One region of the Brevibacillus schisleri genome, then DNA from elsewhere that is predicted to be linked to it. Evidence: predicted binding sites of a transcription regulator. Region 1 holds the regulator's gene; the other holds the start of a gene.
What was found. The regulator LexA, encoded in region 1, represses DNA repair genes until DNA is damaged. The targets are predictions, from matches to a motif close to CGAACATATGTTCG.

Region 2: the regulator LexA is predicted to act here: its motif matches at 5,689-5,702, upstream of ACUUHJ_RS23925 (WYL domain-containing protein).

Annotation. Positions count from the first base shown of each region.
Region 1 is NZ_JBVNDM010000001.1:3,794,082-3,802,218, reverse strand. It holds gene ACUUHJ_RS17665 (MFS transporter) at 1-700, shown strand, start outside; gene ACUUHJ_RS17660 (GNAT family N-acetyltransferase) at 918-1,391, shown strand; gene ACUUHJ_RS17655 (hypothetical protein) at 1,541-1,969, opposite strand; gene ACUUHJ_RS17650 (DUF4269 domain-containing protein) at 2,056-2,631, opposite strand; gene ACUUHJ_RS17645 (DUF456 domain-containing protein) at 2,740-3,225, shown strand; gene lexA (transcriptional repressor LexA) at 3,276-3,899, opposite strand; gene yneA (cell division suppressor protein YneA) at 4,062-4,397, shown strand; gene ACUUHJ_RS17630 (DUF896 domain-containing protein) at 4,474-4,671, shown strand; gene crcB (fluoride efflux transporter CrcB) at 4,768-5,133, shown strand; gene ACUUHJ_RS17620 (HelD family protein) at 5,172-7,421, shown strand; gene ACUUHJ_RS17615 (HesB/IscA family protein) at 7,485-7,787, opposite strand; gene ltaE (low-specificity L-threonine aldolase) at 7,911-8,137, shown strand, end outside.
Region 2 is NZ_JBVNDM010000001.1:5,030,613-5,038,749, forward strand. It holds gene ACUUHJ_RS23905 (nucleobase:cation symporter-2 family protein) at 1,337-2,647, opposite strand; gene ACUUHJ_RS23910 (xanthine phosphoribosyltransferase) at 2,680-3,270, opposite strand; purine riboswitch at 3,501-3,602, opposite strand; gene rsgA (ribosome small subunit-dependent GTPase A) at 3,735-4,820, opposite strand; gene ACUUHJ_RS23920 (hypothetical protein) at 5,064-5,312, opposite strand; gene ACUUHJ_RS23925 (WYL domain-containing protein) at 5,410-5,631, opposite strand; gene ACUUHJ_RS23930 (MFS transporter) at 5,801-7,042, opposite strand; gene ACUUHJ_RS23935 (YcnI family copper-binding membrane protein) at 7,318-7,941, opposite strand; gene ACUUHJ_RS23940 (copper resistance CopC/CopD family protein) at 7,956-8,137, opposite strand, start outside.

The sequences.
Region 1 (8,137 bases):
GAAAGCGGTATTTCTGGCCATCGCGATTGTCGGGGGCTTGGCCATGCTTGTCATTGCTACAGTTATACCACGTATGCAGGGCGACAAGCCTGTCCCTCTGATCAAACAATTTGCTTTGTTAAAAAAACCTCAAGTTTTGGTTGCTTTAGCGATTACTTTTTTCTGGTTGGGAGGATATTCGCTCGTCTATACTTACTTATCCCCTTTTCTGCTAGAGGTGACTCATTTAAATGAATCATTAATTAGCGCAGCTCTGTTCGTGTTCGGCGTTGCCAGTTTGATTGGCTCGAAAGTGGGGGGCTACAGTGCGGATAAACAAGGCATCAAATACACGCTCGTTTCTGGGATGGTGCTTCACGTTATTTCGTTGATTATGCTATCTTTAGTCGGACAGTCGCTCATTACTGTATTCGCTATTTTGATCCTCTGGTCTTTTGCCGCTTGGTCATCCGCTCCCGCGCAGCAATTTAACCTAGTTTCGCTTGTTCCTGAATCCACGGGCGTCATGCTGAGCTTGAACAGTTCCATGATGCAGCTTGCCATGGCTGTCGGCGCAGGAATTGGCGGGCTGATCGTTAACCGTGTTTCTTTAGCATCCATTACCTGGTTCGGCGTACTCGGCGTACTCATCGCCATCATTGCTGTGTTTGTATTATTTAGAATGGCATCACGGCATTCGGTGGCTCAATCAGTGGAGTAAGGTGATCTTTCAGTTCTTCACAAAAAAGCAGACCGCAAATGAACGGCCCCCCAATCGTTGGACGCAACAATACGGTGAGGTTGTTAAGGTAACGAAAAGTACATATCCATGTGAATAAATGAACGTAAACTATCGGGGGAACGATGCTACAATAAAAAAACGAGACGCGGCTGCCGGCATGATTCGGTAGCCACGTTATACTCTAGGGGGAGTTTCAATGCTACTTCGAAGATTTCATGAGACGGATATTGACCAGATCATCACTTTATTTTATGAGACCGTACATACCATAAATAAGCAAGATTACACGCAAGAACAAGTAAATGCTTGGGCTTCCCTAGCGGATTTGAAGCAGAGGAAAGAGGTCTGGTTGAAAGCTCTAACTAGTAATATTTCCTATGTTGCTGAAATGAATGGTTATATCGTGGGCTTTTCTGACATGAGTTTACAAGGTTACCTGGATAGACTATTTGTTCATAAAGAGCACCAGGGGAAAGGAATTGCTTCTGCATTGGTAGACACACTTGAATCTGAAGCCAAAAAATTAGGTCTAATCGAAATAGAAACCGATTCGAGTATTACCGCTAGACCCTTTTTTGAAAGAAAAGGGTACATCGTAGTAAAATCGCAAATCGTTGAACGCAATGGCACTAAGCTAATGAATTTTAGAATGAAGAAAAGTTTACGCTAACGAGAGACAAAATCTGAATACAAAAAAACAAAAAGTCGGTAATCCTGAGAACAGGAAGCTGGTTACGTTGGGCAGTTGAGTGCCCTCATTACTCTTTAAATGAAACCATAGTAACATTCCGATCTTTTTCGTTCACGGTTAAAACAACCTCACTTGCAAAGCGTGAGAGAATTACTACGCTCAGATTCTCCTCGTAGATAAAAATCGCTTACCAGAGGATCAATCTTACTTGTATTTATGACCGATTCGATAAAAGAACTTTTTATATTCGGCTTTAAGTCCTCCAGCCTAATTTCCTCCATCTTTCCATTCATGTATATTCCCCGTACTTTCGTAAACAGGCTTGTGAAATTGACGGAAGCATACTCTCCTATTTCGGGATCGTTGTGGGCCGGAATCCGATAAGCAGTATGTTCATGAACAACAAAAGGGGCGATGGCCCATTGCAGGACGATATCATGGATAAAATCTGGAGGCTCCTGAAGCCCACTTGACTCGAATCTCTTAAATGAGAAGTCGACGTTTGTTTCTACCCGATTCTCTCCAGTGGGGAATGGTATCTCCATCAGCCAATCCATCTAGTATGTCCTCCTTAATGATCGGTTGCAACGCCAGTCGCTGTTTACCCTTATGATTCCAGCAAGTTGATAGATTTGCTAGCAGATTAATCCTTTCGTAGGAGCTGAACTCTTTGGCGTAATTCCTGTTCGGTCAACGACTCCAATTGCAACAAGGCCTCATACGGATCATCACCCGGAATATGAAAGTATCGAGCAAATGCAGGTTCTGTTTTGAGGCCGTCTTGCTTCAGAGCCCTGATATGTATACACGCATCCAAGCCCCCTATATGTAACAATCGTGCTTCGATGTCCATATGACGATAGGCGTTTTGCTTTTCCACAGCAACCGGTTGTGCAAACAATTCAAACCAAAAGCCAGCTGTGAAAAATGAAATAACGCATGTGGGAATCCCTTTTAGATCGAGTTTTGTCAATTCAAATCTGGACAAGCAGCCAAATGCTTTACGGACAACCAGCTCAAACTGATCCAGATCATGGCTCTCGCAAATAATATCCAGATCGCTTTGCTCAACATCAATGTCCAATGGGATGGTTCCGGCAAGCACTGGACGGTAATCGGCTAGTACTTCCATGATATGCGTCTGTTGAATCGCTTCCCACGCCGCTTTTTGGCGCATCGTTCCTCTGCTCAAGTAAGAGAGATCATGCCAATTTTTCATGAAACTACCCCCATGTCCACTTTCTTTTAAAATAGTGTAGACAAAAGTGAATAAGTGCGCAACGAAATTGGTAATCACTCGTATACCTAAATGAAGGGAGTGTAGTGGATGGAAATACTTTTGTGGGTTGTGGTTGTGTTATTGTTCCTGTTAAGCATCGCAGGAATTTTCTTACCCGTTTTACCTGATACGATCTTGTTGTGGGCGGGCTTTTTGCTCTATCACTTTTTCATTGCAGATCCGGGAGCGGGATTGCCGGCATCCTTTTGGTGGGGAATGGCCGTTCTAAGCATTCTGCTTTACGGTGCTGACTTGCTGACGAACATGTACTTCGTGAAAAAGTATGGGGGGTCAAAGTGGTCGTCCGTTGCTGCAGCGGTCGGAATTATCCTCGGAATTTTCGTTTTCCCACCGTTTGGTATGCTGATCTTGCCGTTCGTATTCGTCGTTCTCGTAGAGTTGATGGTGCAGAAGCAATCGATGGAGCGAGCGGTGAAAGCGGGGGTAGGCTCACTGATTGGATTTTTGGGCAGTGCGGTTGTAAAAGTCATCTTGCAAGTTACGATGATCATCTGGTTTTTTATCGCCAGATAACATATAGAAAACAAAAGGGACAGCCGAGGCTGTCCTTTTTTACGTGGAAACTAGTGAATGAGGCGATAGACGCCAATGACTTTACCGAGAATGGTGACATGCTCCAGAATGATCGGTTCCATCGTGGCATTTTCCGGTTGGAGACGGAAGTGGTTCTTTTCTTTGAAAAATCTTTTGACGGTCGCTTCATCTTCTTCTGTCATGGCTACGACAATGTCACCATTGTTCGCTACGTGCTGTTGGCGAACAATGACGTAGTCTCCGTCGAGAATTCCGGCATCAATCATACTATTCCCGGAGACACGCAGCATGTAGACCTTGTCGGAAGTCACGATATTGTCTGGAAGCGGGAAGTATTCTTCCACATCCTCAATGGCTGTAATGGGCTGTCCAGCGGTTACTTTTCCGATTACTGGCACACGGACGACAGAGTCTTCGAAATTGTCTTGAAAACGATCTTCATCTGAAAGCAATTCGATGGCGCGAGGTTTGGTAGGATCTCGACGAATGAGGCCTTTTTTCTCTAAGCGTGCCAAATGACCATGTACCGTTGAGCTGGAAGCGAGTCCGACAGCCTCTCCAATTTCACGTACAGAAGGCGGATAGCCTTTATCACGAACTTCCTTTCGTATAAACTCGATGATGGCTTGTTGTCTACTCGATAATTTTGACATAGAAAGACACCCCTGATTTCTCGAACATATTTTCCTATATTATACCATGGGAGCTTGCGTTCGACAAACATAAGTTCGTTTCGTTGTTGACATGAACATATGTTCTCATTTATTATGAGTTTACAAGAGAACAGAACGTATGTTTGTAAGGAGGCCATTATCATGAATTCATCGACAGTACGTAATCGTTTCGAGAAAAAAGAAGAACGTCGTGTTCGTTTTGGTATCACGAGAGGTCAAGCACTCTTGTTTCTTATTACATTTACTCTCTTTTTTTACTTGTTGACCGAACTAGTGTTTGCTGCTTCGCCAATGGACGAGCCACAAGGCATAGAAGTAACCGTACAATCCGGAGATAGTCTATGGTCGTTAGCCGTTCGCTACTCAGATCAGCATACGGATGTTCGTGACTATCTCATAGAAATCAAGGAAGCGAACGGTTTGGATAGCAACTGGATTTACCCGGGGCAGACTCTGATCATGCCTGATATGCCGTAAGTGTTCGGCTGTCTTGCGGGATCATTCGAATGTGGTATAATGAAGCGGCACTACTACAGAGTGGGAGGAACCAGCAGTGGTATCTGACGCAGAAATTAAACGCATTAACGAATTGGTCAAAAAGTCTCGCGAAGAAGGTTTAACTGAAGAGGAAAAGCTCGAGCAAAAAGCATTGCGCCAAAAGTACATTGACGCCGTTAAGCTTTCACTGAGAGCAAATTTGGATTCCATCCGTTATGTGGAAGACCTTGAAGAAAATAAGCCAAAACAGTAAGATAACAATTACTGATACGACAGACATCCTCGCTTGACGCTAGGGTGTCTTTTTCTGTGACAGACATAACGCTTTGATAGCCAGGGAGGGAAAGTGATGGCGTGGATAGCTGTGGCGGTTGGCGGAGCAGTTGGCTCTCTTGTGCGCTACCTATTGTCTTTACTCGCAAATCAGCCGGAATGGCCGTGGGGAACCTGGATCGCCAATGTCTGTGGATCCTTGATCATTGGCATCTTGTTCGTGCTGGGGAAAGAACGAGGCATTTTATCTCCAACACTCTATCTCTTATTTGCAACGGGTGTCATGGGAGGATTTACGACATTCTCTAGCTTCTCCTTGGAAGTGGTCACTTTTTGGGGAGAAGGACATCTGTTGCGGGGCACATTATATGCTCTTCTCAGTTTGGGAGTCGGTCTACTTTCATGTGCGGTTGGAATATGGCTGGCCAGGCAATGGTCCTAATACGTTCAAAGACACGATACATGTGAGGGGGAATGAAGGTGAGTACACAGCATCGTGATTATGAGTTGGAACAAAAAAAGCTGGATGAAACCATTTCAGCTATTGATGAAGAAATGGAGCAGCTTCGCAATGATATTCGCGAGGCAACCGATGATTATGTGAAACAGGTCGTTAACTCTAAAAAGGCAAAGGATTTGCGCTACCTGGAAGATCAGGGGCGAGAGAAGCCTTATTTCGGCAGAGTGGACTTTTTGAAAGATGAAATCTACGAGCTGGATCAGGTTTACATAGGAAAACGGGGAATTGTACGCAGCGATACATTTGATTCTGTCGTCGTGGATTGGCGTGCGCCTATCGCCAGTCTTTATTATTCTGGTGAGAGCAAAGACGCGTTTTATCGGATGGGACGCGAGATCGTGCGTGGTGAAGTTCGATTAAAGCGTAATTTTGCGATTGAAGACGGAAAGATCGTCGGCATCTATGATGGAGCGGTAAAAGAAACAATTAACCGCGAAATGGGGCATCCTGACGAGTTTTTGCAGGAGGGCTTCATTGATGAATTTTTGGCAGCCAATTTAAATCAGGCGAACGATAGCAGGCTAAAAGACATCGTCGCTACCATACAATCCGAGCAAAATGATATTATTCGGGCGGAAAAAGAACGGCCCATTGTTGTGCAAGGAGTAGCGGGGAGCGGAAAAACGACCATTGCGTTGCACCGACTCTCCTATTTGATTTATAACTTCCAGGATTCCATGATGTCCAAAAAATTCATGGTGTTTGCGCCAAACCGGATGTTTCTTACCTATATATCCGAGGTTTTGCCGGAGTTGGGAGTCGATGACGTACAACAGTCTACCTTTGTAGATTGGGCAGCGCGTCTTGTGAAGCCTCTGCTGCCAAAAGGATGGAGAATCGTAAGTCCCGATAAGCCTCTTCAATTGTTCTTCGAAGAAGGGCAGGATGAGCGCCAGCAAGATATGACGAGAAACAGGCTTCGCTTCAAAGGATCGCTCGCTTGTCGGGAGGCGCTGGAGCAATACATTCGGCATATCGTCGAAACGAAAATCCCTTTTAAGAAACTCAGCTTTTTATATAACAAAACAAAGCAAGTCTTTTCCATTCCGGGGGATTTTATTCGCCAATGCTTCCTGGAGCAATTCGCCAATATGCCGTATCATCGACGAGTAGAAGCGCTTCGTAAGCATTTAAAACAAGAAATGAACAAGCAATTATTTGCCCATCTACGAGAACGAAAAGTCGATTTGGACAAAGAAGGCTTGTACAAATTCGAGAAAATGCTGGAGCAAATCCTGGATACGTACCTGACTTCGTTTCCAAGACTGGAAATCTTCGCAGCTTATCGCGAGCTGATTGCTGACGAGGAATTGCTGCGCAAACTCGCACCTGCTGACATTTCAGACGAAGTTGTTCGTGATGTGACCCAGTCAAGTGCTGCGCTGTTTGCAGAGGAGCGATTGGAGCCCGAAGATATCGCGCCATTGCTATACTTGCAGCATATTGTGGAAGGAATGAATAAGGCGGAGCATTTTGATCATACGGTCGTGGATGAAGCACAAGACTTGAGTGCGTTAGAAATAGCTGTCATTGCATTGGCAACCAAGCGAAACTCGCTCACGATCGTGGGAGATATTGCGCAAGGCATTCATAGCTACCGGGGAATTCATGCCTGGGAAGAGTTGACCAAGGGGATATTTGCGCAGCTGTTTCCTTCCTATTATACGTTGTCGCAAAGCTATCGTTCGACGATTGAGATTATGCGCTGTGCTAACGAAGTGTTGCGGCAAATTGAATTGCCCGAGACGGTATTGGCAAAACCGGTTTTGCGTCATGGTGAAAAACCAATCATGGTCAAGGCACGTTTACGAGCGCAACTGTGGGAGGACATCTCTTCGCGTGTGGTAGCCTACCAGTCGGAAGGCTTCAAAACGATTGCGATCGTAGCGAAAACGATCCAAGCGAGTAAAAAAGCACATAAAGGCCTGCAAGACAAGATAGCTGATCTGACTCTGTTAGGCAGCAAGGATAACCAATTTCCGGGTGGCGTAACCGTCATGCCTGCTTTTTTAACAAAAGGCTTGCAGTTCGATGTGGTCATTTTGCTGGATGTGGACGCTTATCAAAATAATGAATGGGACGCAAAGCTGTTGTATGTCGCGATGACACGTCCAGTCCATCGGCTTGTTATGACGCAGGTTGATGACGTTTCTTCACCGTTGCTAATAGATTTACCAACAGCGCTCTACACCATGGCTACTGACGAATAAGAATCTACTCATCAAAGAAAACCCTCTGCATGTATAAAAGCAGAGGGTTTATCTGTATCATGCTTAGTGGTCACCTGTGTTACCTTTAGAAGGGTTCGTAATCACAAAACCTTCTTGTGGCAAGAAGAGGTAATCAATGACGACGCCATTCAGCAAAGGCTCATCTTTTTTCACGATCACATCGATCTCTTTGTCGGTAGAGATCACAACATCTTCTTCTGTTGGCTTGTCCAGAGCGAGTCCGTAATGTGCATGATCACCGTGAGCGTGCGTAATATAAACGCGCAGTTTCAATTCTTTGTCTTCTTCTTGCTCGATGATTGGAGCCAATTGCTTGGCAGCGTTACGAGTGATTTTTAGTTTCACAGGTCAAATCCCCTAACTGTATGTAAGTTACCCCTCCATCTTAGCAAGAGGGAAATCAGGATGCAATGTTGAAAGTGTTACGATATGACTAGAGAATGACAACAGGGTGGGGGAGAATGATTTATGAAAATCGATTTGCGCAGTGATACCGTTACGAAGCCAACCGAGGAGATGCTTCGAGCAATGGCGGAAGCGGAGGTTGGGGATGATGTTTACCGGGAGGACCCAACTGTCAATCGTTTGGAAGCGATCGCGGCTGAAATACTCGGAAAGGAAGCTGCGCTGTTCGTAACAAGTGGCACGCAAGGTAATCAGGTCGCTGTTTTGACGCATTGTGTCAACGGAGACGA
Region 2 (8,137 bases), 1.2 Mb from region 1:
ATGAAGAATGTAGTCAGTTACGCCAGAGAAGAATATTTCCAGACGTAGCGACTTGTGGAGTCCTACTTAGCGGAGAAGGGATTCGCGGGCAACAGAAACGCAACCGTGCCCGTGCGGCGTAGCGGCTACCACTTTTGCGTTTCCCCGCGAATTCCTTCGGAGCGGACAGTCCCACCCTCAGCAGGACGGAGCACTGAGCCTAGACTGGAAATATTCTTCTCCCCACCGCAGCCACATACATAGAAACTCAAGTACGTTGCTGTAGTGCCGGGGAGGAAACAGGAGAAAACACTCAGATTCTAGGGCCACCCGCTGAGGGATTGACTGCCCGGCTCCATGAAAAAAAGCGAAACCCGCGTCCAAAGTCGTCCATTCAGGGGGGTGTCTCAGAGGTGGACGCTAAGGGCTTGTTTCTCTTTTTTTCATTGCGCCTCGGTCGGTGTCCCTAAGATCTTCGCTTTTTTCTCCTGTTTCCTCTACGAACTTTTCGTGTTTACCGATCTTTTAACGACTTAAAAGATTGAAGAATGTGATCAGTTACGACAGAGAAGAATATTTCCAGACGTAGCGACTTGTGGAGTCCTACTTAGCGGAGAAGGGATTCGCGGGCAACAGAAACGCAACCGTGCCCGTGCGGCGTAGCGGCTACCACTTTTGCGTTTCCCCGCGAATTCCTTCGGAGCGGACAGTCCCACCCTCAGCAGGACGGAGCACTGAGCCTAGACTGGAAATATTCTTCTCCCCACCGCAGCCACATACATAGAAACTCAAGTACGTTGCTGTAGTGCCGGGGAGGAAACAGGAGAAAACACTCAGATTCTAGGGCCACCCGCTGGGGGATTGACTGTCCGGCTCCATGAAAAAAAGCGAAACCCGCGTCCAAAGTTGTCCATTCTGGGAGCGTCTCAGAGGTGGACGCTAAGGGCTTGTTTCTCTTTTTTTCATTGCGCCTCGGGCGGTGTCCCTAAGATCTTCGCTGTTTTCTCCTGTTTCCTCTACGAGCTTTTCGTTTGATCCGATTTTTTAATGCCTAAAAAGATGGAAGAATGTAATCAGTTACGACAGAGAAGAATATTTCCAGACGTAGCGACTTGTGGAGTCCTACTTAGCGGAGAAGGGATTCGCGGGCAACAGAAACGCAACCGTGCCCGTGCTACGAAGCGGCTACCACTTTTGCGTTTCCCCGCGAATCCCTTCGGAGCGGACAGTCCCACCCTCAGCGGGACGGAGCACTGAGCCTAGACTGGAAATATTCTTCTCCCCACCGCAGCCTCATAATAGAAAAAACCGCCACCTACTGTCTAACCAGGAAACGACGGTTCATGATCTGCTAATGTTAAGACGCTTCCGAAACAGTTACATTTGCCGGAGCAGTCTGAGATGCTTTTTTATTCGTATGAACAAGCAAGATATTCAAGATGACTGCCGTCAAAGAACCTGTCACGATACCATTTTGCAGCATCATTTTTGCCAACGTAGGTAATTGATCAAACATCGTCGGAACCGCAGCGGAGCCTAGTCCAACAGCGATACTGCAAGCAGCGATCAGCAGATTTTCGTTTTTGCTCAGGTCAACCTGCGAAAGAATATTGATACCTGATGCAACAACCATCCCGAACATAGCGATCATCGCCCCACCCAATACCGCGTTAGGAATGACCGTTGTCAAAGCAGCCAGCTTTGGCAGTAATCCGAGAACGACCAGGATTCCACCGGCACCAATCATCACATCGCGTGATTTAATGCCAGTCAAGGAAACCAAACCGACGTTTTGTGAAAAAGCCGTGTAAGGGAATGCGTTGAAAATGCCACCGAGTACGATTGCGACCCCTTCTCCGCGCAATCCTTTGACAACATCTTGATCCGTCACTTTTGTATTGGTCACTTTACCGAGTGCAAAGTAAACACCAGTGGACTCAGCCATGCTAATGATGTTGACGAGAATCATGGTAACGATCGCCACAATGCTGAACTGTGGTGTACCGAAGTAAAACGGTTCAACCACGCTAAACCAAGAGGCTTCCGCAACATTCGCGAAGCTGACCATCCCCATCGTGTAAGCGACAGCCGTACCGACAATCAAGCCGAGCAGAACAGAAATTGCACGAATAAATCCGGTAAAGAAACGATTAATAAGCAAAATGATAACCAACGTTCCTAAAGCCAAAAGCAAATTGTGCGGTTGTCCAAAGTCCGGCATGCCTTGTCCGCCAGCCGCGTTGTTCATCGCAACGGGAATGAGTGACAATCCAATGATCGTAACAACTGAACCTTGTACCACGGTTGGGAAAAAGCGTAGCAACTTGCCAAACAGTGGGGCTGCCAAGACAACGAATATACCCGATATGATGATGGCACCGTAAGCGGTCGCTAGATTACTCGTAGAAGCAATCGCAATGATCGGTCCTACTGCTGTAAACGTACAGCCTAGCACAACAGGAAGGCGAATCCCCGTATAACGTGTGCCAAGGACTTGCAAGAGCGTCGCGATTCCGCATGTGAAAAGGTCAGCAGCAATCAAATAAGCGATTTGCGTAGGAGTCAGATTCAAAGCACCACCGATAATCAACGGTACGACGACGGCTCCTGCATACATGGCAAGAATGTGCTGTAAGCCCAAAGTAACAATTTTATGTTTGGCTAGCATGAATGAACCCTTACCTCCTATTGATTTTTTGATTATACGCGAGCAGGCTCTTCTTCAATAAAATGAATGCCTTCTGGTGACATCGATTCAATACGTGCCAATGATTCGATTCGTACGCCAGCTTGCTCCAAGAGACCGCGGCCCTCCTGGAAGCTTTTTTCAATAACAGCGCCAACTCCTACGAGATGAGCACCGGCATCTTTGACAATATTCGTAACCCCTACCAGAGCAGCTCCCGTAGCCAAGAAATCATCGACAATCAATACGCGGTCTTCTTTGGACAAATACTGACGGGAAACACTGATTTGATACGTTTCCTGACGGGTAAAGGAATGAACTGGAGCAGAATATACTTCCTCTGTCAGCGTGACAGCTTTTTTCTTTTTCGCATAAATAAAGGGAACACCCAAAGCAAAGGAAGTTGCCATAGCAAAATGAATTCCACTTGCCTCAATCGTCACGACTTTTGTAATGTTTTCACCAGCGAACAACTCGGCAAAGCGTTGCCCGATCTTCATCGTCAATTGCGAATCTACCTGGTGGTTCAAAAACGCATCCACCTTCAAAACGGATGCCGACAGTACCTTGCCATCCTGTACGATGCGCTCTTGTAATTCTTTCATCAATTCTTCCTCCTCAGATATGGTTCCGGCCATTTTTACTTGCGGCCTGCTGAAATATAGAAAGCCCAGAGTGGACAGTGTCACAAGCGGGCTACGTAACGAACCAACGCCAAGTGAAACTGTCCCTCTGGGCTTTTATCCCTTAGGTGTGACACATCATTCGTGCCTGCGCCACTCGGACCAGCTTTCTTTCAACCCTATGATTGAAATAGGAAAGAAAGAGACGGAACCCTAGACGCACTTTCACTCGTAGTCAGGTGATTTACGGTCACCTGGTAGAAACGGTTGGGCCTTATTCCCAAAATTATACGAGCTACCTATCTTTTTCGAAGTGTAATAACGAGTATTGACCAAATCTATCATAACTCCAGCGTTGTGAGCAAGCGTTAATTTCTGAAAGGAAAAGGAAGCGCTTACTTGCCCAACTAAAGGAAAGAGCCCTGATTTCTCAAGGGCTCACGTACTTATCTTTTTGGTTTTTTCTCCCGCATTTGAACGTTGAGCTTCTTCCATTTATCCCTTTCAGCAGCAGCAAGCCTTGCGTCTTCTTTGCGTGCCAGATGTGCCAATTCGCGTTGGAGCTTTAGGTAACTGTCAAAGCGTGCCTTTTCCAATGATCCATCATTGATGGCAGCTTGAACAGCACAGCCGGGCTCGCGCATATGCTTGCAATCGTTGAAACGGCATGTTTCCGCAATGGACTCGATATCGTCAAAGGCACCGCGGAAGCCCTCATCTGCCTCCCAGAGCTGGAGTTCCCTCATGCCCGGTGTATCGATCATGAGAGCACCACTCGGCAATCGGAACAGTTCGCGATGAGTCGTCGTATGGCGGCCACGGTCATCCCCTTCACGCACGCCACTGACTTTTTGCATCTCCGCTCCGCTCAATTTATTGATCAACGTGGATTTGCCAACACCAGAGGAACCCATCAAGGCAATCGTCTGGCCCTCGCCCAGATACGGTGCGAGCTGATCCAGTCCTTCTCCCTGCTCAGCACTGACTACATGAACAGGCACTCCGATCGCGACTGATTCTATCTCTGCCATACATGCATCCAGATCGTCACACAAATCTGCTTTGGAAAGCACAATCACCGGATTGGCTCCACTTTCCCACGCAAGAATGAGATAACGTTCAATCCTGCGCAAATTTAAATCATTATTTAAGGAATTCACGAGGAAAACCGTATCGACGTTCGCAGCCACAATCTGCTCTTCCACTGTATCCCCAGCTACCTTGCGGGAAAACTTGCTTTTACGTGGAAGAAGTCCGTGGATCGAGGCTTTCATTTCCTCTGGGCGGGCACTGATCACTACCCAGTCCCCGACAGCCGGAAAATCTTCTCGTCCGGTTGCCTCATAACGAAGCTTACCTGTTACCTCGCCTAGGAGCTCGCCATGCTCACTCCACAGACGATAAATGCGTTTATGTTCAAGTGTGATACGTCCCACACTGAAGCCTTGCTCAGCATAAGGGGTAAAATGATTAGCAAAATACTCATTCCAGCCCATAGATTGCAATACTTGTTGATTGGTTGTTTGATTCACTGCGGATTCCCCCTGCAATTGGTTAGATATATGGCTATCAGCCAGAACCAGTCACAGTCGAATCCTCATTTGGTGAACGATATTACTGTTCGCTTGAAAGGAGGATTCCCGTGACCCCGACTACGACACTCTGAACAAAATTGATGGCTACCATAAAACATCTCTCCTTTAGCAAACCTACCATTCAGGTTTGGAATCATATTTCCCAATTATTGTACCATAATGAAACAAAATGCAACAGCGTCAATCTCCCCCGCCGCCGCCTCCGCTGTCTCCACCACTACCGCTATCGCTTCCGCTGTCATAGCTATCCCAACGATCATTTGAATCGTGACTTCGATGATGGTGATTGTGAGAGCTGTCTACATAGAAGGCTCCGCCCCCGCTGTCTGAAGAGGAATGAGAGCGCCCACTTCCGCCTTTTGCAGCTTTGGACGCTAAGACAAATACTACGATCAAGAACATGATGACGATGACAATGAAGAACTCCATTGTTGTCCCCGCCCTTCCTCTTTTTTGAAGTTGTTTACCTATTTAGTATAACATAGTATGACTGGAATAGGCTGGGGGCATGGAGGATGATTCCTTTTTATCCGGCAAAATACCCTGACGCAGGTGCGATCGCCAAAATGTTTTCCAACACAAATACACGATACGCCTTTCTCCTATAACAGTATGCTTTCAAGCTCCCTTTGTTCCCATCGATATGAACCACACGAATCGTACGCCTGCTAGCCTCTCCATCCTTCTTCAAATAGATGATCTCCACTGCTTGCTGCCTCGCTGCGTACCTTCTCAACTCCTGAATCATCAGGCTGTCACCACCACAAAATGTGTCTTCTTATTGTTGAGATCATCATACCAAAAGAGAACGTTTGTTCGCAAGTTTTGATTGCAAAAACCAACGATTGCCTCAACAAAAAAGCATGCGCCCTAAAAAATGGACACATGCCTTTTGCTTGTTACACTGTGTATGTGAATCAGCGCCTTCTAAGCGCACGTCCGAACACAATCAGAATCGGTGCCAACAAGATCGCCGCCGCAACGAGCGAAGCGCGAATCGAAAAACGCGTCCCAATCCATCCGACAGCCGGACCACCTGCCGTTTGTCCCAGAGCATTGGACTGGCCCATCATCGACAAAACCGTCGCTCGCACATTGCTTTCAATGTTTACATTCAGCCACGTATCATACAGCGGACTGCTCAATGACTGGATCACACCGATCAACAGCAATGCAACTAATGCCCAGCTAAAGCTAGGAGAAAAGGCAAAAGCTATCATTACTGCAATTTTGAGCCCCGTCAACGTGAACATGCCTACAAGGACAACCCGCTCATTGTTCACATCCAGCCTTTTTTCCACAACGCCTACTACGATGAGGCTGAGCAAGCTTGCGAGTGCGGCAATGATCCCGAACCACATGGGCATCGAAATAGCAGCGAGCTCTGGAAAACCAATTTCTGCGATCAAATGCGCTTCCCACAAACGGTCATACCCTTCTGAGGCTGCACCCGTAAATAGCGTCACGAACAAGATCAGCATGAGAATCGGCTGACTGCGAATCACTTTGGCACCCGAAGTCCACGTCTGAATCATTTCCTTCACGTGGGAAGCACCTTGCTCACGTTCACGAGGAATAAATCCGGTCTCCTTCATGAACAGAATCAGAAAGACACCAAGCCCCAGATACATGAGGCCACCTATGAGGAAAGGTAAATTAGGAGCGAGTGTTGCCAATGCCACACTAAGTGCAATCCCGAGCAGATTCCCAAACAAGGAGTAGCGCTTGGCCTTCATGAAAATCGTACCGATCTTCTCTTCCCCGACCTCATCCACAATCCATGCAGTATCCGCTCCACTAATAAATGTATACCCAAGACCACTGACGACTTGCGAAAACAGCACCAAACCGAAGACAGAAATCATCGGTACCCAAGCATCAAGCGCGGGAACGATCCCCTGCATCGCAAATCCGATTCCTAGAAAAAACATCCCGAGAATGACGGAGCGACGGCGACTGTACGTATCCGCCACTACTCCCGTTATCCCTTCAAGCACCAACACGGATAACTCCAATACCGTCCCGATCACTAGCAATTCAAACGGATTAAAGCCCAGTGTCACAATGTAGTAAAGCGCATAGGTCGTGAACATGGTCGTATTGGCCAGGGAGGTCAAAAAACTTTTGATCATATATACTTTTGTCGCATTCATGAACATGGAAGCAGTATCCACCTTTTTTTAGGCAGATGACGCGTTCCGTTTTCACATACTGATCGTACCTCTACAATCCTCTACTGTGCAAAATGCGTCCGCGTCATGCTGCCGTTCGTATTTTTCCTTCCGTGTACTTGCTTGCTCTGAATAGTGTTTTTAACATGTGATATACACCTCCGAAAGTAATTACAGCTATTATAGAATGTTTTTAATTGCCACACAATGGAAAAAGCCGTGCAGCATGATTGGACACACTGCACAGCTTCATTAGGAAGTACTTACGCTTTTTTTCTAAACAGGCCAACGATAGAGATCAGCAACGCCAAACCAGAAAGTACCAATGGCAAGGTATTGTTGCTGCCTGCACCAGCCGCTTCTCCAGCAGGAGCGGTTGTCGGCTTTTGTTCTTGTCCATGCTCATGCCCTGCTTCGCCTACACCAGCCTTAATGGTAGTGACAGACGCTGGCGTGTTGGAATCCTTGTCCCCTGTCCATTCCACAACCTCGCCATTTGCATAGGTCTGATAAGCCTTCCAAGCCAATTGGCCCTCTTCTTTTGGGTTTGCCCCGACAAACGTGAACTCTTGGAACTCATGCGCCTTGATTCCGCCTTCTGTGGCTGTCCACACAAGTGCTGTGTTCACACCGTCTTTATCTTTCTCGAACTCGTAGGACCAGCCCGGAATCGGTTGCACGGAATTTACCTTCACACCAGCCGGGAATTCCACCTTTACTTTTGTCGTGTTGACGTCTTTTTCAACTGGGACACGCACGGTGTATTTTTCATAGGAGCCTGTAGTAGTCTCTTTCGGATAGACGTTCACATGTGCTTGTGCTGCTGTCGCCAACGTCAAAACTGCACCTGCTACCAGTACACTACTCATCCATTTTTTCATTTTCATCAGATAAATCCTCCCTAGTTGGAATCTGTTTGAATTACGGCTTGATTATTTGTCGTCGCAGTCGGGTAGTTGATTTGGCTCATCCAAAGTCCGGCCAGAATAGCGATAATCCCGAATACAATCTCCCAACGCAAGTAAGCGGGCTTCAAGGAATTTTTCGTCCGCCAGCGTCTGGTTTGCCTAAAGGCCAGAAGAA